2 regions of the Pseudomonas sp. NUPR-002 genome follow, and region 2 is predicted to be linked to the other one. Evidence: predicted binding sites of a transcription regulator. Region 2 holds the regulator's gene; the other holds the start of a gene.
The links. Region 2 encodes FliA, which starts transcription of late flagellar genes. Its sites were predicted from a motif close to CTAAAGTTTNNNNNNNNNNNGCCGNTAA; they were not measured.

Region 1: the regulator FliA is predicted to act here: its motif matches at 11,176-11,203, upstream of motA (flagellar motor stator protein MotA).

The regions. Positions count from the first base shown of each region.
Region 1 covers NZ_CM150476.1:5,720,735-5,736,237, reverse strand. The annotation lists gene parE (DNA topoisomerase IV subunit B) at 1-202, shown strand, start outside; gene ACVWSC_RS26435 (esterase-like activity of phytase family protein) at 199-1,185, shown strand; gene ACVWSC_RS26430 (retropepsin-like aspartic protease family protein) at 1,182-1,700, shown strand; gene parC (DNA topoisomerase IV subunit A) at 1,711-3,969, shown strand; gene ACVWSC_RS26420 (PqiC family protein) at 4,146-4,850, shown strand; gene ACVWSC_RS26415 (histidine kinase) at 4,987-6,477, opposite strand; gene serB (phosphoserine phosphatase SerB) at 6,613-7,827, shown strand; gene asd (archaetidylserine decarboxylase) at 7,875-8,738, opposite strand; gene ACVWSC_RS26400 (rhodanese-like domain-containing protein) at 8,748-9,557, opposite strand; gene ACVWSC_RS26395 (HDOD domain-containing protein) at 9,604-11,139, opposite strand; gene motA (flagellar motor stator protein MotA) at 11,269-12,120, shown strand; gene motB (flagellar motor protein MotB) at 12,124-13,140, shown strand; gene ACVWSC_RS26380 (molecular chaperone Tir) at 13,207-13,689, opposite strand; gene rsgA (small ribosomal subunit biogenesis GTPase RsgA) at 13,950-14,981, opposite strand; gene orn (oligoribonuclease) at 15,073-15,503, shown strand, end outside.
Region 2 covers NZ_CM150476.1:4,509,000-4,523,433, forward strand. The annotation lists gene ACVWSC_RS20590 (DUF2802 domain-containing protein) at 28-423, opposite strand; gene ACVWSC_RS20595 (chemotaxis protein CheW) at 425-904, opposite strand; gene ACVWSC_RS20600 (CheW domain-containing protein) at 966-1,832, opposite strand; gene ACVWSC_RS20605 (ParA family protein) at 1,832-2,620, opposite strand; gene motD (flagellar motor protein MotD) at 2,666-3,553, opposite strand; gene ACVWSC_RS20615 (flagellar motor protein) at 3,557-4,297, opposite strand; gene ACVWSC_RS20620 (protein-glutamate methylesterase/protein-glutamine glutaminase) at 4,297-5,406, opposite strand; gene ACVWSC_RS20625 (chemotaxis protein CheA) at 5,452-7,668, opposite strand; gene ACVWSC_RS20630 (protein phosphatase CheZ) at 7,681-8,469, opposite strand; gene ACVWSC_RS20635 (chemotaxis response regulator CheY) at 8,489-8,863, opposite strand; gene fliA (RNA polymerase sigma factor FliA) at 8,968-9,708, opposite strand; gene fleN (flagellar synthesis regulator FleN) at 9,705-10,538, opposite strand; gene flhF (flagellar biosynthesis protein FlhF) at 10,658-11,968, opposite strand; gene flhA (flagellar biosynthesis protein FlhA) at 11,980-14,109, opposite strand; gene flhB (flagellar biosynthesis protein FlhB) at 14,290-14,434, opposite strand, start outside.

The DNA of each region.
Region 1 (15,503 bases), 1.2 Mb from region 2:
CTTTAAAGGCCTGGGTGAAATGAACCCGCCGCAGCTGCGTGAAACCACCATGGATCCGAACACCCGCCGCCTGGTCCAATTGACCCTGGACGATCTGGACGGCACCCGCGAAATCATGGACATGCTGCTGGCCAAGAAACGGGCTGGCGATCGCAAGAACTGGCTGGAATCCAAAGGCAACCTGGCTGAGGTTCTGGCTTGATTCGTTCACTACTGGCAGCGGTGCTGGGTGTCTTTGCCTTGTCAGCGCAAGCCGCCCCTTGGCCGGAGCTGAAGTTTGTCGCCGAGCACCCGGTCGAGGGCATGCGCGGTGGCAATCTGTCGGGCCTGGCCCTGTGCAAGGGCGAGCTGTGGACCGTCTCCGACCGCGATGACGACCTGATTTACCGGCTCGATACCAAAACGCCCGTGTGGCAGGCGCAGTCCGTCCACCTGGCAGCGCCTACGGTACCGGAAAGCGGCTTGCCCTGGGGCATTCGCTCCCGGACCTGGGCGGCTGGCCAGGTGCGCGGCGGTGATCTGGATTTCGAAGGCATCAGTTGTGACGATGCCGGCAATCGCTATCTGGTCAGCGAAGCCCATGCTGCGGTGTTGCAGGTGCCGGTTGAGGGTGAGCCGAACTGGCTGAAAATCGACCCGAGCATGGTCCGTCAGGCGCGGGCCAGTGGCATGCTGCTGCACTTCAACGCGTTGTTCGAAGGGCTGGCAGTGAGCCCAAGCGGAGACCGCATCTGGTTGGCAGCGGAGCGTGAACGACGCGGCCTGCTGCTGATCAATCGCCAGCAAACGGTGTGGAACTGCGGGGATGGCTGCGTGTTGCTCAGCGAAGCCGGGGTTGAAATGCAACCGCCGCAGATGCTCGAGCCACGCGCGTTGCCCCGCGACTTTGCTGACTTGGCGCTGTTCAAGAATAAGTTGTTTACCTTGGAGCGTAACGCCCATCGTATCTGCCGGCGTGACGCCGCGAACGGCAAGGTCGAACGCTGCTGGTCTTACGCTGAAGGTGGCTTGGCCGAGTCGCGCCTGTACGCCCAGCCGTTTGGCCTGGCCGAAGCGTTGGTGATTGATGCCGAAGGCGCCTGGATCGGTTTGGACAACAACGGCGCAACCCGCAATGATGGCGAGTCGCGACCGATTGTCTGGCGCTTTGCCGCGCCGCCTGGCGGCTGGAGCAGCAAGTCGTGAGTCAGCCACCGGGCAAGCGTGCGGGCAGGGTACTGCTGGTGCTCGCCTGGGCGGCCGGTCTGTTCCTGGCCACGCGGTTTTTCGGCGACTGGGAGCAGCGTCAGGCCAATCCCAATGCCGAGGTTCGCTCGCAGCACGGTGAAGGCTTTATCGAAGTGCAACTGGCCGGTAACGGTCAGGGCCACTTTGTCGCCGATGGTCAGATCAACGGTCAGCCGGTACATTTTCTGCTCGATACCGGCGCAACCGATGTCGCCATCCCCGAGCGTCTGGCCGCCAAGCTTGATCTGCAGCGCGGTGCCCCGGTGATGCTGAGCACCGCCAATGGCCGCACCCAGGGCTACCGCACGCGTCTGGACACCCTGCAACTGGGCGATATCCTGCTGCGCGAAGTGCGTGCCCTGGTGGTACCGGGGCTCGATGGCGAGCAGGTGCTATTGGGCATGAGCGCCCTGAAACAACTCGAATTTACCCAGCGCAGCGGCACCTTGCTGCTGCGCCAGAACCTGAAATGATGAGGCCCGCATGAGCGACTCCCTTGATCTCAGCCTCGATGGCGTAGAGCGCCGGTCACTGGCTGACTTCACCGAACAGGCCTACCTCAACTACTCCATGTACGTGATCATGGACCGCGCCCTGCCACACATCGGCGACGGCCTGAAGCCGGTGCAGCGACGCATCGTCTACGCCATGAGCGAACTGGGTCTGGACGCCGATTCCAAGCACAAGAAGTCGGCGCGTACCGTCGGTGACGTACTCGGTAAGTTCCACCCCCATGGCGACTCGGCCTGTTATGAAGCCATGGTGCTGATGGCCCAGCCATTCAGCTACCGCTACACCCTGGTCGATGGTCAAGGTAACTGGGGTGCTCCGGACGATCCGAAGTCGTTCGCGGCCATGCGTTATACCGAAGCACGCCTGTCGCGTTATTCCGAAGTGCTGCTCAGCGAACTGGGCCAGGGCACGGCCGATTGGGTGCCGAACTTCGACGGTACCCTCGATGAGCCAGCGGTGTTGCCGGCGCGTTTACCGAACATCCTGCTCAACGGTACCACCGGTATTGCCGTGGGCATGGCGACTGATGTGCCGCCGCACAACCTGCGGGAAGTGGCCAGCGCCTGTGTGCGCCTGCTCGATGAGCCCAAGGCCACGGTCGAGCAGCTGTGTGAGCATATCCAGGGGCCTGACTACCCGACCGAAGCCGAGATCATCACGCCGCGTTCCGAACTGCTGAAAATCTACGAAAGTGGTCGTGGTTCGGTGCGTATGCGTGCGGTCTACCGCATTGAAGATGGCGACATCGTGGTTACCGCGTTGCCGCATCAGGTGTCCGGGGCGAAAGTGCTGGAGCAGATCGCCGCGCAGATGCAGGCCAAGAAGCTGCCGATGGTCGCCGACCTGCGCGACGAGTCGGATCACGAGAACCCATGCCGTATCGTGATCATCGCGCGCTCTAACCGGGTTGATCTCGATGAGCTGATGCAGCATCTGTTTGCCACCACTGACCTTGAGTCCAGTTACCGGGTCAACGTCAACATCATTGGCCTGGATGGCCGCCCGCAGTTGAAGAACCTGCGGGCGCTGCTGGTCGAATGGCTGGAATTCCGCGTACAAACCGTGCGCCGCCGCCTGAAATTCCGCCTCGACAAGGTTGAGCGCCGCCTGCACTTGCTCGAAGGTTTGCTGGTTGCGTTCCTCAACCTGGATGAAGTGATCCACATCATCCGCACCGAAGACCAGCCAAAAGCGGCGTTGATTGCCCGTTTCGACCTCACCGAAACCCAGGCCGACTACATCCTTGAAACCCGCCTGCGCCAGTTGGCGCGGCTGGAAGAGATGAAGATCCGCAACGAGCAGGATGAGCTGGCCAAGGAACAAGCCAAACTGATCGCCTTGCTGGGTAGCGAAACCAAGCTGCGCAAGCTGGTGCGTGCCGAGCTGATCAAAGATGCCGAGACCTACGGTGATAACCGCCGTTCGCCGATCATCGAGCGCGCGGAAGCCAAGGCGCTTTCGGAAAACGAATTGATGCCGACCGAGCCGGTAACCGTGGTGCTCTCGGAAAAAGGCTGGGTGCGTTGCGCCAAGGGTCATGACATCGACGCCACCGGGCTTTCGTACAAGGCCGGTGATGGCTTCAAGACCGCTGCGGCCGGGCGCTCCAATCAGTTTGCCGTGTTTATCGACTCTAGCGGGCGCAGTTATTCGGTTGCCGCTCACACCTTGCCTTCGGCCCGTGGCCAGGGTGAACCGCTGACCGGGCGCCTGACCCCGCCACCGGGCGCGACGTTCGAGTGTGTGCTGCTGCCTGAAGATGATGCCCTGTACGTGATCGCCTCCGATGCGGGCTACGGCTTTGTGGTCAAGGGCGAAGACCTGCAGGCCAAGAACAAGGCCGGCAAAGCCTTGCTCAGCCTGCCCAACGGCGCCAAGGTCATGGCTCCGCGCGCGGTCGCTGACCGTGAGCAGAACTGGTTGGCCGCCGTGACCACCGAAGGTCGCTTGTTGATCTTCAAGGTCAGCGACTTGCCGCAACTGGGCAAAGGCAAGGGCAACAAGATCATCGGCATCCCTGGTGACCGAGTTGCCAGCCGTGAGGAATACGTCACGGACCTGGCGGTGATTGCCGATGGCGCGACGCTTGTGTTGCAGGCCGGTAAGCGTACGCTATCACTGAAGGCCGACGACCTGGAGCATTACAAGGGTGAGCGTGGCCGCCGCGGCAACAAACTCCCGCGTGGCTTCCAGCGTGTTGATGCGTTGTTGGTCGAAAACCTCGGATAACCCGAGTTAGAAGCCCCGAATAGGTATTTTCCTGCCTGTTCGGGGTTTAAACACTGGAGTCGCACCGTTATTTCGCGGATGATAGGCCCCTTGCGATACCGGCGTAGCTGTGTATCCGACTGAATCTACATGAGTATCATTGCGGTGTGCCTTGTGGCGGCCGCCTGGATGGGATGATGAAATTTCTGCGTCTTCCGTTGGTTTTGCTGTGCGGCGTGCTGGGTCTGGCCGGTTGCAGCATGCATCAGCCGGTTTCCCTGTACCAGCTTGACAGCGGTGAGCCTGGCCAACCCAAGCAAAGCGCGGGCATGGCCGTTGTGCTCGGCCCGGTCTCGGTGGCTGACTACTTGCAGCGCGAAACCCTGTTGCAGCGCCAGCCTGATGGCAGCCTGACTGCAGCGACCGATGGTCGTTGGGCGGGCAGCCTTTCGGCAGATATCGATCAATTGCTGGTCCGTCAGTTGGCCTGGCGCCTGGACAGCCAGCGCGTAGTGCTGGCACCGGGCAATACCGGTTTCACGCCGGATGTGCAGGTACTGTTGTCGATCACCCGCCTGGACTCTGGTGCCAACCAGCCGGCGATTCTCGACGCGCAATGGCGTTTGCTCGATCGTCGTGGCCAGGTGCGGGACAACCGTATCGTTCACCTTGAGCAGCAGCACGAAGGCAGCGCCGCAGCCCAGGTTCAGGCCCAGGGTCAATTGCTGCAAAAGCTTGCTGAACAGCTGAGTGTTGCCCTCAAGCCCCTCGCCAACCAGCCACCGTTGGTTGAAGAAACACCGAGAAAGGCGGCGCCGGTGCAAGTACGTAAAGAACCGGAGAAGCCGAAGATTCCATTGGCAACACCGATTCGTACCGATCTGGAAGTGTTCCGCTTCTAAACAAAAAGCCCGCAACGATGCGGGCTTTTTTGTGGCCGGTGTAGGAGCGGGCTTGCCCCGCGATACGATGTGACTGGCAGATCGCTATCGCGGGGCAAGCCCGCTCCCACAGCAAGCCCGCTCCTGCAGCGGTTGATCAGGTCTTGACCCGGCGCTCGTGCATGCGCGCCAGCTGGCGCTCCAGCATCGACGGGTAAGGTTCCATCAGGCGTTCAACGCAGCTCGCGCCTTCAGGGCTGGCAATCGGGCGAATACGGGCGCGTTGGCGGATCAGAGCGTCGTCACTGATCTTGCGCTCAACCAGCAACAGGTTGCGGCTGTGCTGCGACAGGGCCAGGGCGTCCTGGGCCTTCTCGGTCAGCAGCAGATCGATCTGACTCAGACCCTGCAAGTCTTCACCCAGCGCCAGGCCTAGTTGAAGTTGCAAGGTGATACCGCTGTCGGCCACTTCGATTTGCAGGGCATGCCCCAGCGCCCGCAACAGTTCGCCACAGCAGATGGCATTGGTGAGGTAATCCTCGCCGCTGTCCTGGCTGTGGAACAACAGCAGGGTGCTGCCGTCGTTGAGGGTGTGCACTTCGCTTTCGTACAGTGATGCCGCTTGGTCGAGGCAGTCACGGTAGCGTTCCAGCAGCTCGGTCAGGCGTGCACGAGGCAGGCGGCGCAGTTGCTCCTGGGAGCCCAGTTGCACGGCCAGTACAGCGCTGGCCTGGGGTTCGCGCTTGACCGGCAGGGCCACAGGGCGTGGCGCACTGTCGTCTTCGACATCGATCAGGTCGGCAAACGCGTCATCACTTTCATCGTCGGCGGTGACAGGTTTGCTGATTTTGGCCACCGCAGGCGCTTCGTCGAAGCTCGGATCACGCAGGTTGCGCACTTCGAATTCGGGCTCGTCTTCGTCCAGTTCTTCGGGCTCTGGCTCGACTTCCCGGGGCGGTGGGGCAAAGCGGGTATGCAGCTGACGCGCCAGGTCACCGATTTCATCCTGACGATCAGTTGCCGGGGTGTACTCGTTGATGTCACGCAGCCAGACGCGCAATTGCAGCAGCGGCGTCGAGATGAAGCGCCCGAGGCGCAAGCTCATGGCCAAGGCCAACGCCAGCAGGATGCCGGCGAGGATGCCCATGCTCTGCAAGCTGATGGTCAGTGGCTGCTGGAACTCGGTCATGTCCAGGCTGATGCGCAGCTTGCCGGCGGTCACGTCCTGGAAGGTGATGTTGGTCTGGTACAGGCCTTCAGCCTCACCCAGCAGGCCGTTCTTCGGGCGCTGGCCGGCCTCGGCAAGAATCCGGTTATCGACGCTGTAGATGGCAGCATGGGCCACCAGCGGGTTCTTCACCAGGTTGCCCAGCAGCACGTTGAGGCTGAGGATGTCGTTGGACACCAGCAGCTCGGTTGCCGAGGTTGCGGTTTGCGTGGTCAGGCTCTGGCCCAGGGCGTCGGCCTGATCATGCATGGCCTGCTTGAACTGCAAACCCATCACGCAGGCGTAAATCACCAGTGCCAGTGCAACCAGCAGCACGTTATGGCAGGCGATGCGCAGCGCTAGCGGCACACGACGGTGGCGCAGGGCACGGAAAATCAGCAGGAAGAAGTTGTCGGTCTTAACGGGCGTGGGCCGGTTCACAGAGCGCGGCTCTTTATGTCGGAGAAGTTGCTGCGCAGTATAGCGAGCGCTCAAGGACCGGCAAAGTATCGGCTGCGCCCGATGGTCACCGAAAGTCGGTAGAATGTGGTTTTTTTCCACGAGTCGGAGCCCGTTTTGCGCGAAATCGTTCTGATTAACATCACTGGTGAAGACCGTCCGGGTCTTACTGCGGCCATCACTGGCGTTCTGGCCCAGGGTGGTGTGAACATCCTCGACATCGGTCAGGCGGTGATTCATGACACGCTGTCCTTTGGCATCCTGGTGGAAATCCCGGATACCGAAAAGGCTTCATCGGTACTGAAGAATATTCTGTTTGCGGGCTACGAACTCGACCAACAGGTCCGTTTCACGCCGGTGTCCGAAGCAGACTACCAAAGCTGGGTCGAGGGCCAGGGCAAGGCGCGTCACATCGTTACCTTGCTCACGCGCAAAGTGACTGCCGAGCAACTGCAACGGGTCAGCTCCATCACGGCCCAGTACGGGCTGAACATCGATCACATCGATCGTCTTTCCGGCCGTGTGGCGCTGGATACCCCGGTTGAGCAGGGCAAAGGCTGCATCGAGTTCTCGGTCCGTGGTGAACCGGCTGATCCGCAGGCGCTGCGTGCTGAGTTCCTCAGTGTGGCGCAAGAGCTGAACGTTGATATCGCCTTCCAGCAAGACTCGCTGTTCCGTCGCAACCGTCGTCTGGCGGTGTTCGACATGGACTCGACGCTGATCGAAGCGGAAGTGATCGACGAACTGGCCAAAGCAGCCGGGGTTGGTGAGCAAGTTTCGGAAATTACCGAGCGGGCCATGCGTGGCGAGCTGGATTTTCGTGCCAGCTTCAAGGAGCGTCTGGCGTTGCTCAAGGGTCTGGACGTCAATGTGCTCGACGAAATTGGTGCTTCGCTGCGCCTGACCGAAGGTGCCGAAACGCTGTTCGCCGAGCTCAAGCGCTTGGGCTACAAAACCGCGATTTTGTCGGGCGGCTTCACCTACTTCGCCAAGCAGTTGCAAGCCAAACTGGGCATCGACTACGTGTTTGCCAACGAGCTGGAAGTGGTTGATGGCAAGGTTACCGGTGTCGCGGTAGAGCCAATCGTTGATGCGCAGCGCAAGGCCGATCTGCTGGCTGAGCTGGCGCGCAAGGAAGGTTTGCAGATGGAGCAGACCATTGCCGTGGGTGACGGCGCCAACGACTTGCCGATGCTGGCAATCGCCGGTCTGGGTGTAGCGTTCCGTGCCAAGCCGTTGGTCAAACAATCGGCCAAACAGGCGATTTCGACCTTGGGCCTGGACGGCGTGCTGTACCTGCTGGGCTTCCGCGATCGCGACGGCCGCAGCTAAAGGGGCTTATGGTGGGAGCAAGCCAGTTGCTCCCACCTACAGCAGCATCAAGCCTGGGCTGGCAACGCCAGGCGTTGGCCCATGCTCACCACCGAGCCGGCACCGAGCTCTTCAGCCCATTTGACCTGCTCCGGTCCAAACAGTACGACAGCCGTCGAACCCAGCTTGAAGCGGCCCAGTTCCGCACCTTTTTCCAGGTGGATCGGCGCGCGGCTGGCTTCGTCGTAGCGGAAGGTCTTCAGTTCACGCTTAGGTGGCGTCACCAGGCCGGCCCAGACGGTTTCGATCGAGGCCACGATCATTGCACCAACCAGCACCACGGCCATTGGCCCGCGCTCGGTATCGAACAGGCACACCACACGCTCGTTGCGGGCGAACAGCTCCGGTACGTTTTCGGCGGTGGTCTTGTTGACCGAGAACAGCCGACCCGGCACGTAGATCATTTCACGCAAGGTACCGGCCAGCGGCATGTGCACGCGGTGGTAGTCCTTGGGTGACAGGTAGATGGTGGCAAACTCGCCGCCCATGAACGGTGCCGCATTGGCCGGATCGCCGCCCAGCAGCTCAAGGGCGCTGAAGCTATGACCTTTGGCCTGGAAGATGCGACCGTGTTCGATCGCACCCAGTTGGCTGACCGCACCGTCGGCCGGGCAGACGATGGCGCCCGGGGTCTCGTCGAGCGGGCGTGCGCCCGGCTTCAACGCGCGGGTGAAGAAGGCGTTGAAGTGCTCGTAGGCGGTCAGGTCTTCAACCAGGGCCTGGGACATATCAACTTGGAAGCGCTTAGCGAACCAGCTGGTGAAGGCATTCTTGAACCAGCGCACGCGGCATTCGGCAACGCAGCCGGCCAGACGTGACAGCAAGTGGTGAGGCAGCAGGTACTGACTGATGATGAACAAACGGGATTTCATTAGGTTTCCTTAAACTTCTACAGGGGTATCGGGGTGGTTGCCCCATTCGCCCCAGGATCCGGCATAGGCTTTGACCCGAGGGTAGCCCAGATGCTTGGCCACCAGGTAGGTAAAGCCGGAGCGGTGGTGAGTCTGGCAGTGGGTGACCACTTCCTTGTCTTTGCTGATGCCCAGATTCTCGAGAATCTGTGGCATGTCTTTACGAATGCGCAGGGCGTCGTTCATGTCCATGCCGGCAGTCCACTCGAAGTTGACCGCGCCGGGGATGTGCCCGCCTTTGGCCGCCAGCACTTTGTCGCCGCGGTATTCCGCCGGGCTGCGGGCGTCCCAGATCGCCAGGTCGGCAGCGCCGAGGCGGCTTTGCAGGTATTCACGGGTGGCCGTGGGTTCTTCGTGCAGGGTCAGCTGGACCGTAGCGTTGGCAGGCGCCGGTACGTCGGTGCTCAGGGTGCTGGCCGGCCACGCTTGTGCGCCACCGTTGAGGTAGTGGTAGCGCGTGTGGCCGATGACATCCAGCAGCCAGATAAAGCGCCCGGCCCAGCCGCCACCTTCGTCGTCGTACACCACATACACCGCGTTGGCGTTGTGGCCGAGTTCGGCGAACAGTTTTTCCAGATCGGCCTTGGCCGGAAGCAGGCCCGGTGCCGGTGGTTGGCCCAATTGCGTGCGCTTGGGGTCAACGAAGCGTGCCCCTGGAACATGACCGCTGCCATAGCGATTGGCACTGGTCAGGTCTACCAGGATCAACTCGGGTACATCCAGCCGGGCTTGCAGGTCAGCCGGCTCGATTACCAGGGGCAAGCCAGAAAAGTCAGTCATCCAGAGTCTCCAGAGTAGAGCAGGGGTGGCGATTGTAGCGCATGGGTCAGGCGCTGCGGTTGCTGAAGGCGGTCAAGGCTCGTTCGATACATTGCGCGGTTTTGCCGAAGGCCTGCACGCTGATGTCGGTCAGCGGCTTGGCGTCTTGATCGGCAATGACCAGCATCACCACCCGACCATTGCTCGACAGTGAGCGCAGCAAGACGTGCTCGCTGCGAAACAGCGCGCGAAGCTGCGGCGGCAGCAGGGCGGAAAATTGCGCATGGTTTTCGGGTGTCAGGCGTAACTGCGCGGCACTGCTCATCAAGCGCTGGAGCAGTTTGCTGTGCTCGATGGCTAACACCAGGCTCGACGCCTCTGTCGGTACGCCAGCCAGTTGTTGCACCCGCAACTGCGTCAGTGATTTATCGGTCATCAGCAGTACGACCCGCTGCATGCCGCAGGCTACCAGGGCATCACGCGCCAGGGTGGCCAGGTGGATGGCGTTGCTGAAGGGGCTGGGCTCAGTCAGCAGTTCGGCACAGAGCTTGCGCCAGGTGCCCAACGCCTGGGCCGAGGGCGGTGGCGGTGCGATCTGCCCAGGGTGACGGCGGCGTTGTTGCCAGGGCCAGAGCAACGCTTCGGCCGGGTGAAACAGATCCTTGCATGCATGCTGGCGAGCGCTGCTTGCCGCTTGCTGGTGCGTTAATTGTTGAACATCGTCTACGCCAACCTGCAGATACAGACTGATCAATAGTTGCCAGCGCCGAACGTGAGGGCTGGTCCAGCCCACTTGCGCCGCCAGCGCCAGGCCGTTGGCCAGCAGTACGGTGTTGGCCGGTTGATTGAACCAGCGGCGCAGGTGCGGGTGTTCGTCCAGGTGTTGTTGCTGGCGCAGGCTGTTTTGTTCGCGAGCGATGTGCAGCGCCTGGGCCAGAAAGCGTTGTTCATCCTGCAGCAGGTGGTAGCCGCGAGTGACCCAATCCGGCAGGCGCCAGTGTTCGGCCAGTGCCTTGCACAAGCTCAGCACCCGTACGCCAAACAACTCCAGTTCTACCTGTTGTGCCGACTCACCTTTGTGTACCACCCGCAGTTCCCACGCCTCAATGTGCTTGGGGTAAGTCAGGGCCAAAGGCCACAGTGGTGACAGAAACAACAGGCTGCCCCAGTGGATTTCCTGCCAGAGTCGCGCCAGACGGCTGGCGAACAGGCCATTGGCTTGCTGGCTGGCGTGCTGACTGACCAGTTGCAACTGGCGCAGGGCTGGTGAAATGTCGGCTTCTGGGAGCGCAGGCAAACGTTCCAGCAGCGCTGCTGTGCGCGCCAGGCCCAGACGGTTCAGGGCTATTTCAAGGCTTTCGGCCGGCTCGCCAATACTGGAGTTGGTGTGATGGTTGGCCTCGCGCATCACGCTGAGCACCAGGCTTGGGCTGCTCTGCATTATCTCCGCGATATCACGCAGTGAGCGGCGGCTGTCGGCAATGGCGGCGTTGACGCGCTCGTAACTGGCCTGGGGAACAGGCAGTCGTACGCTATCGAGAAGTTTGACCCAGGCATCGAGTGTTTTTGGTGTTTGATCTGGCACGATGGTTTCAATTGGCATGCTGAGGGGGCCGAACTGGCTTTTCGCCTTGACTGACTATAGTCTGGCGCAGATCTGCCGATAAGTAGAAGAAGAGTTTTATTAACTTCCGCCCACGACCCTGACCACGACAGTAAGTGCTTTCAATCTATGGCTAAAATTATCGGCATCATCGTCGTATTCGCGAGTGTGCTCGGCGGATATGTTCTGTCCCACGGCAAAATTGCTGCACTGATCCAGCCTTTTGAGGTGCTGATTATCGGTGGTGCGGCCTTTGGTGCGTTTTTGCAGGCGAACCCTGGTTACATGACCATGCATGTAATCAAAAAGTCGCTGAAAATGTTTGGTACGCGCTTTACCCACACCTTCTATATCGAGGTGCTCGGGTTGGTTTACGAGATCCTCAACAAAAGCCGGCGTGAAGGCATGATGGCGATCGAAGCCGATATCGAAGACGCCGCTGCCAGTCCGATTTTTGCCAAATACCCTGCAGTGCTGGGCGATGAGCGCATGACCGCGTTCATTTGCGATTACCTGCGCATCATGTCCACCGGCAACATGGCTCCGCATGAGCTTGAAGGCCTGTTCGACATGGAGCTGCTGAGCATGAAGGAAGAGCTTGAGCACCCCTCCCATGCGGTGACAGGCATCGCTGACGGTATGCCAGGTTTCGGTATTGTCGCGGCGGTACTGGGTATCGTGGTGACCATGGCCTCGCTGGGTGACGGCGACCAGAAGTCCATCGGCCTGCACGTGGGTGCGGCGCTGGTAGGTACCTTCTTCGGTATTCTGGCGGCCTATGGCTTCTTCGGCCCGCTGGCTACCTGCCTGCGTCAGGACGCCAAGGAAGAGCTCAACGTTTACGAAGCCATCAAGGCTTCGCTGGTGGCCTCGGCTTCCGGCATGCCACCGTCGCTGGCCGTGGAATTCGGGCGCAAGGTGCTGTACCCAGGCCACCGTCCGAGCTTCGCCGAGCTGGAACAAGCGGTTCGCGGTCGCTAAGTCATGGAGAACAATCAGCCCATTATCGTCAAGCGCGTCAAGCGCTTTGGCGACGGCCACCACGGTGGTGCCTGGAAAATCGCCTTCGCCGACTTCGCCACGGCGATGATGGCGTTCTTCCTGGTGCTCTGGCTGATGTCCACGGCCACGCCGGAACAGAAGATCGCTATCGCCGGCTACTTCAAAGACCCGATCGGTTTTTCTGAAAGCGGCACGCCCTACATTATTGACCTGGGCGGCTCGCCGCAGCTCGCTCCGGAAAAAACCATCAACCCGGAAGTGAAGTCTGAACCGACACCCGATACCAGCATTCAGCTGGATCAGGACAAGGTTGAGAGCATGGCTGAGCAAGTTGAGCGCGAGCGCCTTGAGTTGCTTTTGCAAGAGTTGCAGAACAAGGTCGAAGAGAACCCGCAACTGCAGAAGTTCAAGGATCAGATCCTCTTCGAAATCACCCAGGATGGCTTGCGCATCCAGATCATGGATGCGGAAAACCGGCCAATGTTCGATCTGGGCAGCGCCCGCTTGCAGCCTTACTTCGAAGATATCTTGCTGGCCATGGCCGATACCATCAAGGCGGTGCCGAACAAGATCAGCATCAGCGGCCATACCGATGCCAAGCCATACGCCGGTACTGGTGATTTCGGTAACTGGGAGTTGTCGGCCAACCGTGCCAACGCGGCACGCCGCGCCCTGGTAGCGGGAGGTTATCCGGACGATCAGGTGGCGCGGGTGGTGGGTTATGCCTCGTCATCACTGTTTGACCGGGCCAACCCGTTCAATCCGGTCAACCGCCGTATCGACATTATTGTCCTGACCAAAAAGGCCCAGCGCACCATTGAAGGTGAGCAGCCTCAGCCTGCGGCGCCGGAAGGTGCAGCGCCAGGTGCCAATGCACCCGCGCCTGCTGCTCCGGCTCCAGCGGCACCCGAGGCCGAACCGATGCAGCCCCGTGAGTTGCGTCAGAAGCTGAATATCTTCGAGGATGGCGTATTGAAGATGGACGAGAGCAAGGAGTAATCCTGCGCTCAGAACACAACGCCCGTGTGCAGCGATGCCCACGGGCGTTGTGTTATCTGGGGTGGCTCAAAATCCACGGCGGATCTTGGCCTTCAGGTCGGCATGGAAGAAACCGGCGTTCAGGCGGTTCAAGGCGTCGGCGTCGCTCTCGTCTCGGGCAATGGCGCGGTTGAAGGTCTGCTCGTCGTGGTAAGCAAGAACGAACAGGTCCAGGTGCGCCCTCACACTCATGACCGGCCACTTGTCGAGGTAGTCCGGCAAGGGGCTCTCTGCGCAGTGATACAGCGAGATGCGGCGATTGCTGAGGGTGGCAGCACCGAGCTGAAAAGGCACCCACCAGGTTTCGGCGTTGTCCTGAGAAAGCACGGTGATCAGGTGGGTACAGCTGCGAATGTTGCTGCACAGCACGCCGCTGATATCGTCGGCCGTCTGCCCGGCGTCGCCGTCGAACAGGTCCAGGTGGGTGGCAATGCCTTCAAGTTTCAGACGTTCGCTGATCACGTAGGCATCAAGGCGTTGTGGGTGGCGATAGCTGATAACGACAGGCATCAGGCAAGCCCTCCGGGTGTGCAGGCAGGGCAGTGGATGAGCAAGGATCGAATTGTCATTGTTGAGTCCTTTCATACGCAGGGTATGGCGATGATTCGCTTCGTGGTGGCGAACCTGAAAGGTGACAATCAATGAAAGCCGCTATGACAGCAAGGGACCACGATATTTAAGGAAGGGTCCTGCTTTGCTGGGTAACTTTTCCCACAAGCTTGTCCTACAGAGCCGCAGGGTGAGGCTCGCGGTAAGCCTCACCCAGGCGATCAGTAGCTGTCTTGCGGCAAGCTGGCAAGGATCGAGCGGTAGCTGTTCATGCGCTGCTGCTGGATGCGCCCGTCTTCCAAGGCCTTGAGCAGAGCGCAGCCAGGTTCGCGGTCGTGCTTGCAGTCGCGGAAGCGGCAGGTGCCGAGCAAGTCGCTGAATTCGATAAAGCCTGCTTCGACGTCGGCGCGACTGACGTGGACAAGACCGAACTCACGAATACCTGGAGAGTCGATCAGCTCACCGCCGCCGGGGAAGTGGTACAGGCGTGCAGTGGTGGTGGTGTGCGTGCCCTGGCCGGACCACTCCGAGAGGTCGCCAACGCGGGTCTGCACATCGGGCAGCAGGCTGTTGACCAGCGACGATTTGCCGACCCCCGATTGCCCGACGAAGACGCTGATATGGCCGTCCAGCTGCGCTTGCAGCTGCTGCATGCCATCACCGTGGTGGGCTGAAACCTCCAGCACGGGATAGCCCAGTTGCCGGTACACCGCCAGCAACGCATTGAGCGCCGGGGCGTTCTGTTCGTTGATCAGGTCGGCTTTGTTGAGCAGCAACAGGGGGCGAATACCAGCATGCTCAGCGGCCACCAGATAGCGGTCGATCAGATTGGCGTGAGGTTCTGGCGCCGGAGCGAAGACGATCACGATCAGGTCGACGTTGGCGGCAACCGGCTTGAGCTGGCCACGGCTGTCGGGGCGGCACAGTTCGGTGTTACGCGGCATCTGCGCAACGATAACGCCGATGCCCTGGTTGCCGGCACGCCAGACCACACGGTCACCGGTGACCAGTGCTGGCAGGTTGGCGCGCAAGTGGCAGCGGAATACTTGGCCGGCGTCATCACCGTCCTGTGCCTCGACTTCGACCTGCACGCCAAAGTGGGCAATGACCAAGCCCAGTTGCTCGGGGCCCAGGTCGCCGCCTTCGAGCTCCTTCAGGGTCTGTTGTTCGCGTTTGGCGGCGCGGGCAGCGCGTTCACCCTGGATTTTTTCGATCCGCCAGTTCTGGCGGCGATTGAGCTGGCGTTTGGCCATGAAGGTTCCGTGTGAGACATGCATTATTAAACGGCGAGGAGTTTAGCACGCTCCACTAGGCTAAACTGCGCACCTACCGAGGAGCAGAATCATGCAGAACCCACAGAACCTGATCTGGATCGACCTGGAAATGACCGGTCTGGATCCGGACCACGATGTCATCATCGAAATGGCCACTATTGTTACCGACAGCGACCTCAACACCCTGGCCGAAGGCCCGGTGATAGCCATTCACCATAGCGATGAAGTGCTGGCGCGCATGGACGAGTGGAACACCCGTACCCACGGTGCTTCCGGCCTGACGCAGCGGGTCAAGGACAGCAAGGTCAGCATGGCCGAGGCCGAGGCCCAGACCATCGCCTTCCTCGAACAGTGGGTGCCTAAGGGTAAGTCGCCGATCTGCGGCAACAGCATCTGCCAGGATCGACGCTTCCTCTACCGTCACATGCGTGGCCTGGAAAACTACTTCCACTACCGCAACCTGGATGTCTCGACCCTCAAAGAGCTGGCAGCGCGCTGGGC
Region 2 (14,434 bases):
AGGCGACCTCCGGGTCGCCTTCTTGGTTCACTCCGAGCGGTGCACCTTGCTCATCAACTCCGCCTCGGCCTGGGTCAGGCCGCAGGTCTGGGTCAATTCATCGACGCTGGCACCCATTCCCACCAGGCGTGCCGCCTGGGCGAACGACAGGCTGTTGGGGTCACGCTGCTCCAGTTGCAGAAGCTTGTCTGGCAACGGCGCGACCGTGGCACGCAGTTCATGCAGTGCTTCACCCATGCGCACAGTGCCGTTCTGGTAGTCATCCAGGCGTTTGCCCAGGTCTTTGATACGCTGGTCACGCACCGCATCAGCCTGGGCTTGCTGGGCAGCCAGCTCGCGCTGACGCTTGCTGTAGTTCAGGAAGAACCACAGGCTCAGCGCCCAGAGCAGCGCCAGAAATATGACTGCAACCTCGAAGATCAACTCAGATGTTCTCCAGCTCAGACCATTCTTCTTCGGTCATCATCTTGTCCAGCTCGACCAGAATCAGCAGTTCGTTGTTCTTGTTGCACACGCCCTGGATGAACTTGGCCGACTCTTCGTTGCCAACATTCGACGCGGTTTCGATTTCCGACTGACGCAGGTACACCACTTCGGCCACGCTATCGACCAGGATACCGACCACTTGCTTGTCGGCCTCGATGATGACGATACGGCTGTTGTCAGTGATCTCGCTGGACATCAGGCCAAAACGCTGACGGGTGTCGATCACGGTGACCACGTTGCCACGCAGGTTGATAATGCCCAGCACGTAGCTTGGCGCACCCGGGACCGGGGCGATCTCGGTATAGCGCAGCACTTCCTGCACCTGCATGACATTGATGCCGTAGGACTCATTGTCCAGTTTGAAGGTTACCCACTGCAGGATCGGATCTTCGGAACCTTGCGCAGACGACTTTTTCATTCCCCTATCCCTCAAAAACCGCCTTCGGCGGCGTGCTCTGTGCGATCGCAGTTGCGACCGATTATTTTTGGCTGACGTGCAGTTGCTTGACGGCGCCGCTGGCGATCAACTCGGCCAGCTCGGCAACGTCGAGCAACGCGCACATGTGTTCGATGACCGTGCCAGCCAGCCAGGGTCGCTGGCCACGCTGGCTTCGCCATTTGATCTCGTTGGGGTCCAGGCGCAGCGATCGGCTGACCTGATGCACCGCCAGCCCCCATTCATAACCCTGCACCGAAATCACGTACTGCAGGCCCTGACGGAAATCGTCGCGGTAGCGGTCGGGCATGACCCAACGCGCGGTATCCAGCACTTTCAGGTTGCCGCTCTGGCTCGGCAGGATGCCCAGAAACCAGTCGGGCTGGCCGAACAGCGGTGTCAGCTCATGACCGGCCAGTGAATAGATCGAACCCAGGCATACCAGTGGCACCGCGAGGGTCAGACCGGCGACGTCGAACAGCAAACATTCAAACGGCTCGGCCGCCCAGGCCGGGCGCCCGTCAACGGTTTGCGGCGGCTGATTGGCGGCTGGCGGCAGGTGTACCTGTACCAGAGGCTCAATCGGTTCTGGCGACTCGGCCAGCACCTCAATGGTGGCAGGTTCAGGTTCAGGTTCGGGCTCAGGCAGGCGCACCGGCAGGATCGCGGGCAACACCACAGGCGCAGGCTCGGCGAACGGCAATGGCGCTAGCGCCACCACGACCGGCCGTTGCGTCTGGGCGACCTGGGCATCACGGGCCTGCTCCTCGAGCACGGCAGCCTGAAAGTCATCGATCTCGACCGTCGGCTCAGCCAGCTCGACGTCTTCTGTGGCCTCGTGCAGCAAGCCATCGAGGTACGACTGCAGCGCCAGTTGCGGGCCGGAGGCAAGCGTGTGCGGACGGTTCATCAGGCCACCTGCTGGGCAAGGTTGTGCGACAGCAGGTGCTTGAGCAGCGCCCGGTAGGCGACTACACCGCGGCTCTTGCCATCGAACTGCGACGGCGTCAGGCCCGCCCGGCTGGCATCGCGCAAGCGCGTATCAACCGGGATATAGCCTTGCCAGATGTTCTCTGGGTAAGCATCGCGCAGCACCCGCAAGGTGCCCATGGAGGCCTGGGTGCGGCGGTCGAACAGGGTCGGCACGATGTGGTAAGGCAGCGCCTGCTTGCGCGAGCGGTTGACCATCGCCAGGGTACTGACCATGCGCTCCAGGCCCTTGACCGCCAGGTATTCGGTTTGCACCGGAATCACCAACTGCTGGCTGGCCGCCAGGGCGTTGACCATCAGCACACCGAGCAAGGGCGGGCTGTCGATGATGGCGTAGTCGAAATCCTGCCACAGCTGCGCCAGAGACTTGGCGATCACCAGGCCCAGCCCGCTTTGCCCGGGTGACTGGCGTTCAAGCACCGCCAACGCCGTGCTCGAAGGCAACAGCGAGATGTTTTCATCACTGGTGGGCAGCAGCAGCTGACCGGGCAGGCCTTCCGGCACCGCGCCTTTGTGCAGAAACAGGTCGTAGCTGCTGTGTTCCAGGGTGTCCGGATTGTGCCCGAAGTAGCTGGTCATCGAGCCGTGCGGGTCAAGGTCAACCACAACCACGCGCTTGCCCGCTTCGGCCAGCAAACCGGCCAGGGCGATGGATGTGGTGGTCTTACCGACGCCACCTTTTTGATTGGCTACTGCCCAGACTCTCATTACGTTGCTTCCTCCCGGTATGACAACCTGCCCCACCGGGAACGGTTATAGGGTCGGTGACGGAGGATTGACGCGATTGCCCCCCACCGTCGGTGATACCGCTGGCGGTGCAGTTTGTGTGCCAGCCCGCTGCATTGCCGCATCCGGCGTGGCATTGGCACTGCCGGTACCGGTCAGGCTGCGGCGCACTTCCAGGTTACGGGAAATCACCAGCACCACCCGCCGGTTGCGTGCGCGGCCCTCTGCGCTGGCGTTGCTGGCAATCGGCTGGAACTCGCCGTAGCCAACCGAGGCCATGCGCGCCGGGTTGACCCCTTGCATGGCCAGCAGGCGGACGATGCTGGCGGCACGCGCCGAAGACAGCTCCCAGTTGGTCGGGTACTGCGCCGTGCGGATCGGCAAGTCATCGGTAAAGCCTTCGACGTGTACCGGGTTGGCGAAGGGCTTGAGAATGTTGGCGACCTTTTCGATGATGTTGAACGCCACATCGCTGGGCATCGCATCACCACTGCCAAACAGCAGCGCGGAGTTGAGCTCGATTTCAACCCACAGCTCGTTGCCACGCACCGTCATCTGGTCAGATTTGATCAGGTCGCCAAAGGCATCGCGCACATCATCGGTGATGGTTTTCAGCGGGTCACTGCTGGTTTGCGCCAGCCCCGCATCGACCTGATCGCTGTCTTTGATCAGCGGCTCGGCCGGTTTGACGGTCAGTGGCCGTTCTTCACCGATGGGGATCGGCCGCATGCTTTTCTCAGGGTCGTTGAACACCCCGATCAGGGCCTGGGAGAGGATCTTGTACTTGCCCTCATTGATCGAGGAAATCGAGTACATGACCACGAAAAAGGCGAACAGCAAGGTGATGAAGTCGGCGTAGGACACCAGCCAGCGTTCGTGGTTTTCGTGTTCCTCGGGTTGTCGACGGCGGGCCATGTATTACTCCATGAAGCCCTGAAGCTTCAGCTCGATCGAGCGTGGGTTCTCACCTTCGGCAATCGACAGCAGCCCTTCCAGGAGCATTTCCCGGTAACGCGACTGACGCATGGCCAGCGCCTTGAGCTTGTTGGCAATCGGCAGCAGGATCAGGTTGGCACTGGCCACACCGTAGATGGTGGCCACGAATGCCACGGCGATACCGTTGCCCAGCTGCGAAGGATCGGCGAGGTTGCCCATGACATGAATCAGGCCCATGACCGCACCGATGATGCCGATGGTCGGGGCATAGCCGCCCATGCACTCGAACACCTTGGCCGCCTGGATGTCACGGCCTTCCTGGGTGTAGAAATCCACTTCCAGAATGCTGCGAATGGCTTCCGGCTCGGCACCATCAACCAGCAGTTGCAGGCCTTTGCGGGCGTAAGGGTCCGGCTCGGCATCAGCGACACCTTCCAGGCCCAGCAAGCCTTCCTTGCGCGCCGTCAGGCTCCAGTTGACCACCCGATCGATACCGCCAGCGAGGTCGATGCGCGGCGGAAAGATGATCCAGCGGACAATCTGCAAGGCACGCTTGAAGGCGCTCATCGGCGACTGCAGCAACGCCGCCGCCAGGGTACCGCCCAGTACGATCAAGGCCGCCGGGCCGTTGATCAGTGCCGACAGGTGACCACCCTCAAGGTAGTTGCCGCCGACAATCGCGACAAACGCCAGGATGATGCCGATTAAGCTCAAAACATCCATCAGACGCACGCCTCAACCAGGTGCTTGCCGATTTCATCGAGGCTGTACACCGCATCGGCAAGGTTGGCTTTGACGATCGCCATCGGCATGCCATAGATCACGCAACTGGCTTCATCCTGAGCCCACACCGTGCTGCCGCCCTGCTTGAGCAGGCGTGCGCCTTCACGGCCGTCGGCGCCCATGCCGGTCAGCACCACCGAGAGCACCTTGTCGCCATAGGACTTGGCCGCCGAGCCGAAGGTGATATCCACACACGGCTTGTAATTCAAACGCTCGTCGCCCGGCAGAATCTTCACCGCACCGCGACCATCAATCATCATCTGCTTGCCACCCGGGGCCAGCAGCGCCAGACCAGGACGCAGCATGTCACCGTCTTCGGCCTCTTTGACGCGGATCTTGCACAGCTTGTCCAAACGCTCGGCAAAGGCCTTGGTGAACGCCGCCGGCATATGCTGAATCAGCACGATAGGTGCCGGAAAACTGGCAGGCAGTTGCGTCAGCACCCGCTGCAGCGCCACCGGGCCGCCGGTCGAGGTGCCAATGGCCACCAGTTTGTAAGGCTTGCGCTTGGGCGCTGGCGAACTGGCCACAGCTGCCGCGCGAACCGGCGCTGCCGCACGAGGTGCAGCGCTGCTGCCCAGGCTACTGACGCTTGGCTGAGCCGCCGCTGCCGGTTGCGGCGCAGGGGCGGCATAGCTGCCCAGACGGCGGTTACTGCGCGAAATGGTATGCACCTTTTCGCACAGCATTTGTTTGACCTTCTCCGGATTGCGCGAGATGTCTTCGAAGTTTTTCGGCAGGTAATCGACCGCACCGGCATCCAGGGCGTCGAGGGTCACCCGCGCGCCTTCATGGGTCAGCGAGGAGAACATCAACACCGGGGTCGGGCAGCGCTGCATGATGTGACGTACAGCGGTGATGCCATCCATCATGGGCATTTCGTAGTCCATGGTGATGACATCGGGCTTGAGCGACAGTGCCTGGTCGATCGCTTCCTTGCCGTTGGTCGCGGTACCGACGACCTGAATAGTCGGGTCCGCTGAAAGAATTTCCGAGACACGGCGGCGGAAGAAACCGGAATCATCCACCACCAGGACCTTGACTGCCATAAACACTCCATTAGGGGGCGCGGCGTGCAAGCCGCGCCACCAGAATCAAATACGCCGGGCGGCGTAACGCTTGAGCATGCTCGGCACGTCGAGGATCAGCGCAATGCGCCCGTCACCGGTAATGGTGGCACCCGACATGCCTGGCGTGCCCTGGAGCATCTTGCCCAGCGGTTTGATGACCACTTCTTCCTGGCCCACCAGTTGATCGACGACAAAGCCGATCCGCTGGGTGCCCACCGAAAGGATCACCACGTGCCCTTCGCGTTGCTCTTCATGAGCGGCGGAACTGACCAGCCAGCGCTTGAGGTAGAACAGCGGCAAGGCTTTGTCGCGCACGATCACCACCTCCTGGCCGTCGACCACGTTGGTGCGCGACAGGTCCAGGTGGAAGATTTCGTTGACGTTGACCAGCGGGAAGGCGAATGCCTGGTTGCCCAGCATCACCATCAGGGTCGGCATGATCGCCAGGGTCAGCGGCACCTTGATGACGATCTTCGAGCCCAGGCCCTTGGTCGAATAGATATTGATCGAGCCGTTGAGCTGGGAGATTTTGGTTTTCACCACGTCCATGCCCACGCCGCGGCCGGACACGTCGGAAATCTCGGTTTTGGTCGAGAAACCCGGGGCGAAAATCAGGTTGTAGCATTCGGTTTCGCTGAGACGGTCGGCGGCGTCTTTGTCCATCACCCCGCGCTTGACCGCGATGGCGCGCAGGACGTTAGCGTCCATGCCCTTGCCATCATCGGAGATCGACAAGAGGATGTGGTCGCCTTCCTGCTCGGCCGACAGCACCACTTTGCCGCCACGCGGCTTGCCTGCGGCTTCACGCTCTTCCGGGGTTTCGACACCGTGGTCGACGGCGTTGCGCACCAAGTGCACCAGCGGGTCGGCCAGGGCCTCGACGAGGTTCTTGTCGAGGTCGGTTTCTTCACCGACCAGCTCCAGGTTGATCTCTTTTTTCAGCTGCCGGGCCAGGTCGCGAACCAGGCGCGGGAAGCGCCCGAAGACCTTCTTGATCGGCTGCATACGGGTTTTCATCACCGCGGTCTGCAGGTCGGCGGTCACTACATCCAGGTTCGATACCGCCTTGGACATGGCCTCATCGCCGCTGTTCAGGCCCAGGCGCACCAGACGGTTACGCACCAGCACCAGTTCGCCGACCATGTTCATGATCTCGTCCAGGCGCGCAGTGTCGACGCGTACGGTGGTTTCCGTTTCGCTGACCGCGTGTTTGTCGGCCGCCGCAGGGGCTTGCCGCGCAGGCGCCGCAGCCTTGGCCGGTGCAGCAGCTGGTTTGGCAGCAGGTGCAGGCGCTGGTGCTGCCGCAGGCTTGGCAGCGACAACAGCGGCAGCCGGAGCTACGGCAACAGCCGCCGGGGCAACGCTGTCGGGGGTGAACTTGCCTTTACCGTGCAGTTCATCGAGCAAGGCTTCGAATTCATGCTCGGAAATATGATCGCCCGACGTCGCCTCAGGCGCGGGAGCGGCAGCCGCGGCGGGCGCAGTTGCACCTGGCAGGGCATCGACGGCAAAGTTGCCCTTGCCATGCAGTTGATCCAGCAGCGCTTCAAACTCGGCATCGGTGATTTCGTCGGTAGCGCCTTGCGGCGCCTCCTGCGCGGGTGCCGCTGCGCTGATGCTGTCGGGCGCGAACTGGCCCTTGCCATGCAACTGATCGAGCAGCGACTCGAACTCGGCGTCGGTGATTTCGTCACTGGCCGCTTCAGGCGCCTGCACCTGAGCTTCGGCTTCGGCCTTGACCGCATTGAGCGAGTCCAGCAGTTGCTCGAATTCGGTGTCGGTAATGTCGGTGCTAGCTTGAGCTTCAACGACCGGTTCAGGTTCGGGCGCTGGTGCTTGTTCGGCAGCAGCAGCAGGCTCGGCCAGACGCGACAGCGCCGCCAGCAACTCAGGCGTAGCCGGGGTGATGTCGCTACGCTCACGCACCTGACCGAACATGCTGTTGACCGTGTCCAGGGCCTCCAGCACCACGTCCATCAGTTCCGCATCAACGCGACGCTCACCCTTGCGCAGGATGTCGAAGACGTTTTCGGCGATGTGGCAGCACTCCACCAGCTCGTTGAGCTGGAGGAAGCCGGCGCCCCCTTTTACAGTGTGAAAACCGCGAAAGATTGCATTGAGCAGATCGGCATCATCCGGACGGCTTTCCAGCTCGACCAGTTGCTCGGACAGTTGCTCAAGAATCTCGCCGGCTTCTACCAGAAAATCCTGAAGGATCTCTTCATCGGCGCCGAAGCTCATTAAACGTGCTCCCTAAAAACCCAGGCTGGACAGCAGATCGTCGACATCGTCCTGACCGGACACAACGTCTTCACGCTTATCGGCATGAATCTGCGGACCTTCACCCCGAGTCGGATGTTTTTCTTGATCTTTCTCAGCGCGCAGCTGCTGGTGGTCATGTTCGATACCGGCAAAGCGGTCGACTTGACTGGCCATCAGCACAAGCTTGAGCAGATTGCTTTCTACTTCGGTGACCAGCGCGGTAACACGCTTGATCACCTGCCCGGTCAGGTCCTGATAGTCCTGTGCCAGGAGAATGTCATTGAGGTGACCGGCGACCTTGCGGCTACCCTCCTCGCTACGTTCCAGGAAACGGTCGATGCGGTGCATCAGCTCGCGGAACTCCGGGGCCGCCACTTCGCGGCGCAAGAATCGCTGCCAGTCGGTGCGCAGGTCACGGGCTTCATCGCTGAGCTCATGCAGCACCGGGGTGCTTTCCTCAACCAGATCCATCGTGCGGTTGGCCGCCCCTTCGGTCAGCTTGACCACATAGGACAGGCGCTCGGTGGCATCGGTGATCTGCGAGACTTCCTCGGCCTGCGGCATTTGCGGGTCGATCTGGAAGCTGACGATCGCGCTGTGCAGCTCTCGCGTGAGCTTGCCGACTTCCTGGTACAGGCCACGGTCACGGGTCTGGTTCAGCTGATGGATCAGTTGCACCGCGTCGCCGAATTTGCCGCGCTCAAGACTGTCGACCAGTTCGTGAGCGTGCTTCTTCAGTGTCGACTCGAAGCCGTCCAGTGATGAATGTGTTTGCTCCATAGCGCCCCCGTGGCGTGTCTTAGCTGTTGACGCGCTCGAAGATCTTCTCGATCTTTTCTTTCAGCACTTGCGCGGTGAACGGCTTGACCACGTAGCCATTCACACCGGCCTGGGCGGCTTCGATGATTTGCTCGCGCTTGGCTTCGGCAGTCACCATCAGCACTGGCAGGTGCTTGAGGCGCTCGTCGGCACGCACTTTGCGCAGCAGGTCGATACCCGACATGCCTGGCATGTTCCAGTCGGTGACGAGGAAATCGAAATGGCCGCTTTCGAGCATCGGCAGTGCAGTGTTGCCGTCATCCGCTTCCTGGGTATTGGTGAAGCCCAGGTCACGCAACAGGTTCTTGATGATCCGCCGCATCGTCGAAAAATCGTCGACGATGAGGATTTTCATGTCTTTGTTCAATTAGACCTCCAAGCAGTCTTTAACGCGTTCAGCGCTGAACGCGCATTCAATCAATTCGGGCACTACATTTCGCGACTGCATTGAACCTGCGTTCAACGCGCCCGCCATTCCCCCAGGCGACTGCGCAAACGCGCCGCGCACTGACTGTGCAACTGGCTGACGCGCGATTCGCTGACCCCCAGGACCTCACCGATTTCCTTGAGGTTCAGCTCTTCGTCGTAGTACAGCGCCAGCACCAGACGCTCACGTTCAGGCAAGTTGGCGATGGCATCGGCCAGCGCCGCCTGAAAGCGTTCGTCTTCCAGATCGCGCGAAGGCTCGAGCTGGACACTGGCGCCGTCCTCGTGCAGTCCTTCATGTTCGCCGTCCTGCAACAGGTCGTCGAAACTGAACAGGCGACTGCCCAAGGTGTCATTCAAAATCCCGTAGTAATCATCGAGACTCAATTGAAGTTCGGCAGCAACTTCGTGATCTTTAGCGTCACGGCCGGTTTTTGCTTCAATTGCACGAATCGCGTCGCTGACCATGCGGGTATTGCGGTGAACCGAACGCGGTGCCCAGTCCCCTTTACGTACTTCGTCCAACATTGCCCCGCGGATGCGGATACCGGCGTAGGTCTCGAAACTGGCACCCTTGCTCGCGTCGTATTTGTTGCTGACTTCGAGCAAGCCGATCATGCCGGCCTGGATCAGATCTTCCACCTGCACACTGGCCGGCAAGCGTGCCAGCAAGTGATAGGCGATACGCTTGACCAACGGTGCGTAACGCTCGATCAACTCATACTGGCCATCGCGCGAAGCCTTGCTGTACATCCGATAGCCGCTGGCGTTCATAGCACCGGTCCCGCGCTTGTCGGTTGCACCAGGCGCTCGACAAAAAACTCCAGATGACCACGCGGGTTGGCTGGCAGCGGCCAGGTATCGACCTTCTGAGCAATGGCCTTGAATGCCAACGCGCACTTGGAACGCGGAAAGGCTTCATAGACCGCTCGCTGCTTCTGCACCGCCTTGCGTACGCATTCGTCGTAAGGCACCGCGCCGACGTATTGTAGGGCGACGTCAAGGAAGCGATCCGTGACCTTGGTCAACTTGGCGAACAGGTTGCGCCCTTCCTGAGGGCTCTGCGCCATGTTCGCCAGCACGCGGAAACGATTCATACCGTAATCGCGGTTGAGCAGCTTGATCAGCGCATAGGCGTCGGTGATCGAGGTGGGCTCATCGCACACCACCAACAGCACCTCTTGCGCCGCACGGACAAAACTGACTACCGAGTCACCAATACCCGCAGCGGTATCGATCACCAGCACATCGAGGTTGTCGCCGATCTCGCTGAACGCCTGGATCAGGCCGGCATGTTGGGCAGGCGCCAGGTGCACCATGCTCTGCGTGCCCGAGGCCGCCGGCACGATGCGTACACCGCCGGGCCCCTGCAGCAGCACGTCGCGCAGCTCGCAACGGCCTTCGATGACGTCGGCCAGGGTGCGCTTGGGCGTCAGTCCCAGGAGAACGTCGACGTTGGCCAGGCCCAGGTCGGCATCGAGCAGCATGACCCGACGGCCAAGCTCTGCCAGCGCCAATGACAAATTCACCGACACATTGGTCTTGCCGACGCCACCTTTACCGCCGGTTACGGCGATCACCTGTACGGGATGCATGCTACCCATGTTTGCTTATTACCTTGTCTTGCTTAGACCGAGGCCACATGACCGGCTGCGCTTTCAACACCTGAAAAATGCCTGGCAGTCCATCAATGCAGATACTTTGCAACGTCTTCACAATCACCTCAGCCAACTCGCTTGCCGGGGCTGTGGTAGAGATCAGCGAACATATCGGCCATCGCCTCTTCGCTGGGCTCGTCTTGCATCTGCACACTCACTGCGCGGCTAACCAACTGGTGGCGGCGCGGCAGGTGCAGGTCGTCAGGAATGCGCGGACCATCGGTTAGATAGGCCACAGGCAGTTCGTGACTGATCGCCAAGCTCAGGACTTCCCCGAGGCTGGCCGTTTCATCAAGCTTGGTCAGGATGCACCCGGCCAGCCCACAGCGTTTGTAGCTGTGATAAGCGGCCGTCAGCACCTGCTTCTGGCTGGTGGTCGCCAGCACCAGATAATTTTTAGACGCAATACCGCGTCCGGCAAGGGTTTCCAGCTGCATCCGCAAAGCCGGATCGCTGGCTTGCAGACCGGCGGTATCGATCAGCACCACGCGCTTGCGCAGCAGTGGGTCCAGTGCCTGCGCCAGCGATTGCCCCGGGTCGACATGGGTCACCGAGACATTGAGGATGCGCCCCAGGGTTTTCAATTGTTCCTGGGCACCGATACGGAAACTGTCCATGCTCACCAGTGCCAGGTTCTGCGCGCCGTATTTGAGTACGTAGCGCGCTGCCAGCTTGGCCAGCGTAGTGGTCTTGCCCATGCCCGCCGGGCCGACCATGGCAATCACGCCACCTTCTTCGATCGGCTCGATCTCTGGCACATCGATACGCCGCGCCAGGTGCGCGAGCAGCATGCGCCAGGCATGACGCGGCTCTTCGATGCCCGCGGTAAGGTCCAGCAGCTCGCGCGCGATCGGCGCAGACAGACCAATGCGTTGCAAACGCCGCCAGAGGTTGGCTTGCTGTGGCTGGTTGCCCTGCAACTGGCTCCAGGCCAACGAGCCCAGCTGAACTTCGAGTAACTCGCGCAGGCCAGTCAGTTCGCTGCGCATGGCATCGAACAGACGCGGGTCAACCGGCGCAGCGGCTGCAGCCACCGGGGCCGCAGGCGCTTCAACCTGTGGCTCGACCAGTGGCTCGGAAGCGGTCAGCGGCAAACCGGCAAACAGTTGACGGTTGCCTTCCTCGCTCTCGGAGCGGCTGCTGAGCTCGGCCTGTGCCGTGACTATCCGCGACTGGGTCTTGCGCAGCTCATCTTCGAGCTCGACGTTCGGAACCCGTGGCGCCAGGGCGGACAGCTTGTAGTCCAGCGCAGCCGTCAGCTCGACACCGCCAGCAATCCGTCGGTTACCGATGATGGCGGCATCAGCCCCCAGCTCATCTCGAACCAGCTTCATGGCCTGACGCATATCGGCGGCGAAAAAACGCTTAACTTGCATAACCCACTACCTCAGCCGTTGGGGCCTACTGTGGCAACGATGGTAACTTGCTTGTTGTCAGGTATTTCCTGATACGCCAAAACATGCAAATTCGGTACAGCCAGGCGGCCGAAGCGCGACAGCATTGCCCGCACTGGTCCTGCGACCAGCAGGATCGCCGGTTGCCCCTGCATCTCTTGACGCTGGGCAGCCTCGATCAACGAACGCTGAAGCTTTTCAGCCATGCTCGGTTCAAGAAGAACACCGTCTTCCTGACCTTGCCCGGCCCTTTGCAGACTATTGAGCAAAATCTGTTCCAACCTTGGCTCAAGGGTGATCACAGGCAGCTCGGACTCAACGCCAACAATGCTTTGCACGATTGCGCGACACAATCCGACGCGCACCACTGCGACCAGCGCGGCGGTATCTTGACTCTTGGCCGGATTGTTGGCGATAGCCTCGGCAATGCTGCGAATGTCACGCACCGGCACTTGCTCGGCGAGCAACGCCTGCAGGACCTTGAGCAGGCCTGACAATGTAATGACGCCCGGCACCAACTCTTCGGCAAGTTTCGGCGAGGCCTTGGCCAGCACCTGTAGCAACTGCTGCACTTCTTCATGGCCGATCAGCTCATGGCAGTGCTTGTGCAGAATCTGGTTCAAGTGGGTGGCAACCACGGTACTGGCGTCCACCACGGTGTAGCCCAGCGACTGCGCCTGGCTGCGCTGATTGACGTCGATCCACACTGCCTCCAGGCCAAAGGCCGGATCACGTGCGGCGATGCCGTTGAGGGTACCGAAGACCTGCCCCGGGTTGATCGCCAACTCGCGGTCCGGATAAATCTCGGCCTCGGCCAAAATTACCCCCATCAGGGTCAGGCGATAGGCACTGGGCGCCAGGTCGAGGTTGTCGCGGATGTGCACCGTCGGCATGAGAAAGCCCAGGTCCTGGGAGAGCTTCTTGCGCACCCCCTTGATTCGCGCCAGCAACTGCCCACCCTGGTTGCGGTCAACCAGCGGAATCAGCCGGTAACCGACTTCCAGGCCGATCATGTCGATCGGCGTCACGTCGTCCCAGCCCAGTTCCTTGGTATCGATGGCCCGCTGCGGCGAGGGGAGCAGGTCCTGCTGACGCTGCACCTCTTCCTGCGCCTTGATCTTGGCCTGTTGCTGCTTGCGCCACAGCAGATAAGCGCCGCCACCGGCCAACGCACCCAGGCTCAGGAAGGCGATATGCGGCATGCCTGGCACCAGGCCCATGACGATCATCACGCCCGCCGACACTGCCAGCGCTTTAGGTGACTCGAACATCTGCCGATTGATTTGCTGGCCCATCTCTTCGGAGCCAGAAGCACGGGTCACCATGATCGCTGCGGCGGTGGACAGCAGCAGTGATGGCAGTTGCGCCACCAAACCGTCACCAATCGCCAGCAAGGCATACACTTTGCCGGCGTCGGCAAAGTTCATGTTGTGCTGGAACATACCGACCAGAATGCCGCCGATCAGGTTGATGAACAGAATCAACAGGCCAGCGATGGCATCACCGCGGACGAACTTGCTGGCACCGTCCATCGAACCGTAGAACTCGGCCTCAGACGCCACCTCGGTACGACGCGCCTTGGCCTGGGCCTGATCGATCAAGCCGGCGTTGAGGTCGGCGTCGATGGCCATCTGTTTACCGGGCATCGCATCGAGGGTGAAACGCGCGCTCACCTCGGAAATACGCCCGGCACCCTTGGTCACCACCACAAAGTTGATGATCATCAAAATGGCGAATACCACGATACCGACCACGTAGTTACCGCCGATCACCACCTCGCCGAAGGCCTGAATCACCTTACCGGCGGCAGCGTGACCGTCGTGACCGTGGAGCATCACCACCCGCGTGGAGGCCACGTTCAGGGCCAGGCGCAATAGCGTCGCTACCAGCAAAATGGTCGGGAACGCAGCGAAATCGAGGGGGCGCAGGGCGTAAACACAGACCAACAACACCACAATCGACAAGGCAATGTTGAAGGTAAAAAACACATCGAGCAGGAACGGCGGGATCGGCAACATCATCATTGCCAGCAGCACCAGCAACAACAGCGGCACACCCAGATTCCCCCGACCTAAACCGGCCAGGTTGTTACGGGCACTGTTGATTAACTGAGAGCGATCCACCGGTATTCCTCGTCTAGCTCAAGCAAAACTTTGACGCGTTTGACGCGCGCAGCGCTGCCTTTGCAAGAAGCTTTCCAACTTTGCGAAATACAGTGTTTTTGCCCGGTGGGAGCGGGCTTGCCCCGCGATGGCGGTGTGTCAGTCGGTACGCCTCGCGGGGCAAGCCCGCTCCTACAGGCGTTAGTCGTGCTGCAGGTCGGGAGGGATCGGCAGGTCTTTGAGCGGCTCCGGCGGCTTGCCTTTGCCCGCGCGGTATTGGCGGATCTGGTAGACGTAGGCCAATACCTGGGCCACCGCCAGGTACAGGCCTGCGGGGATTTCTTGC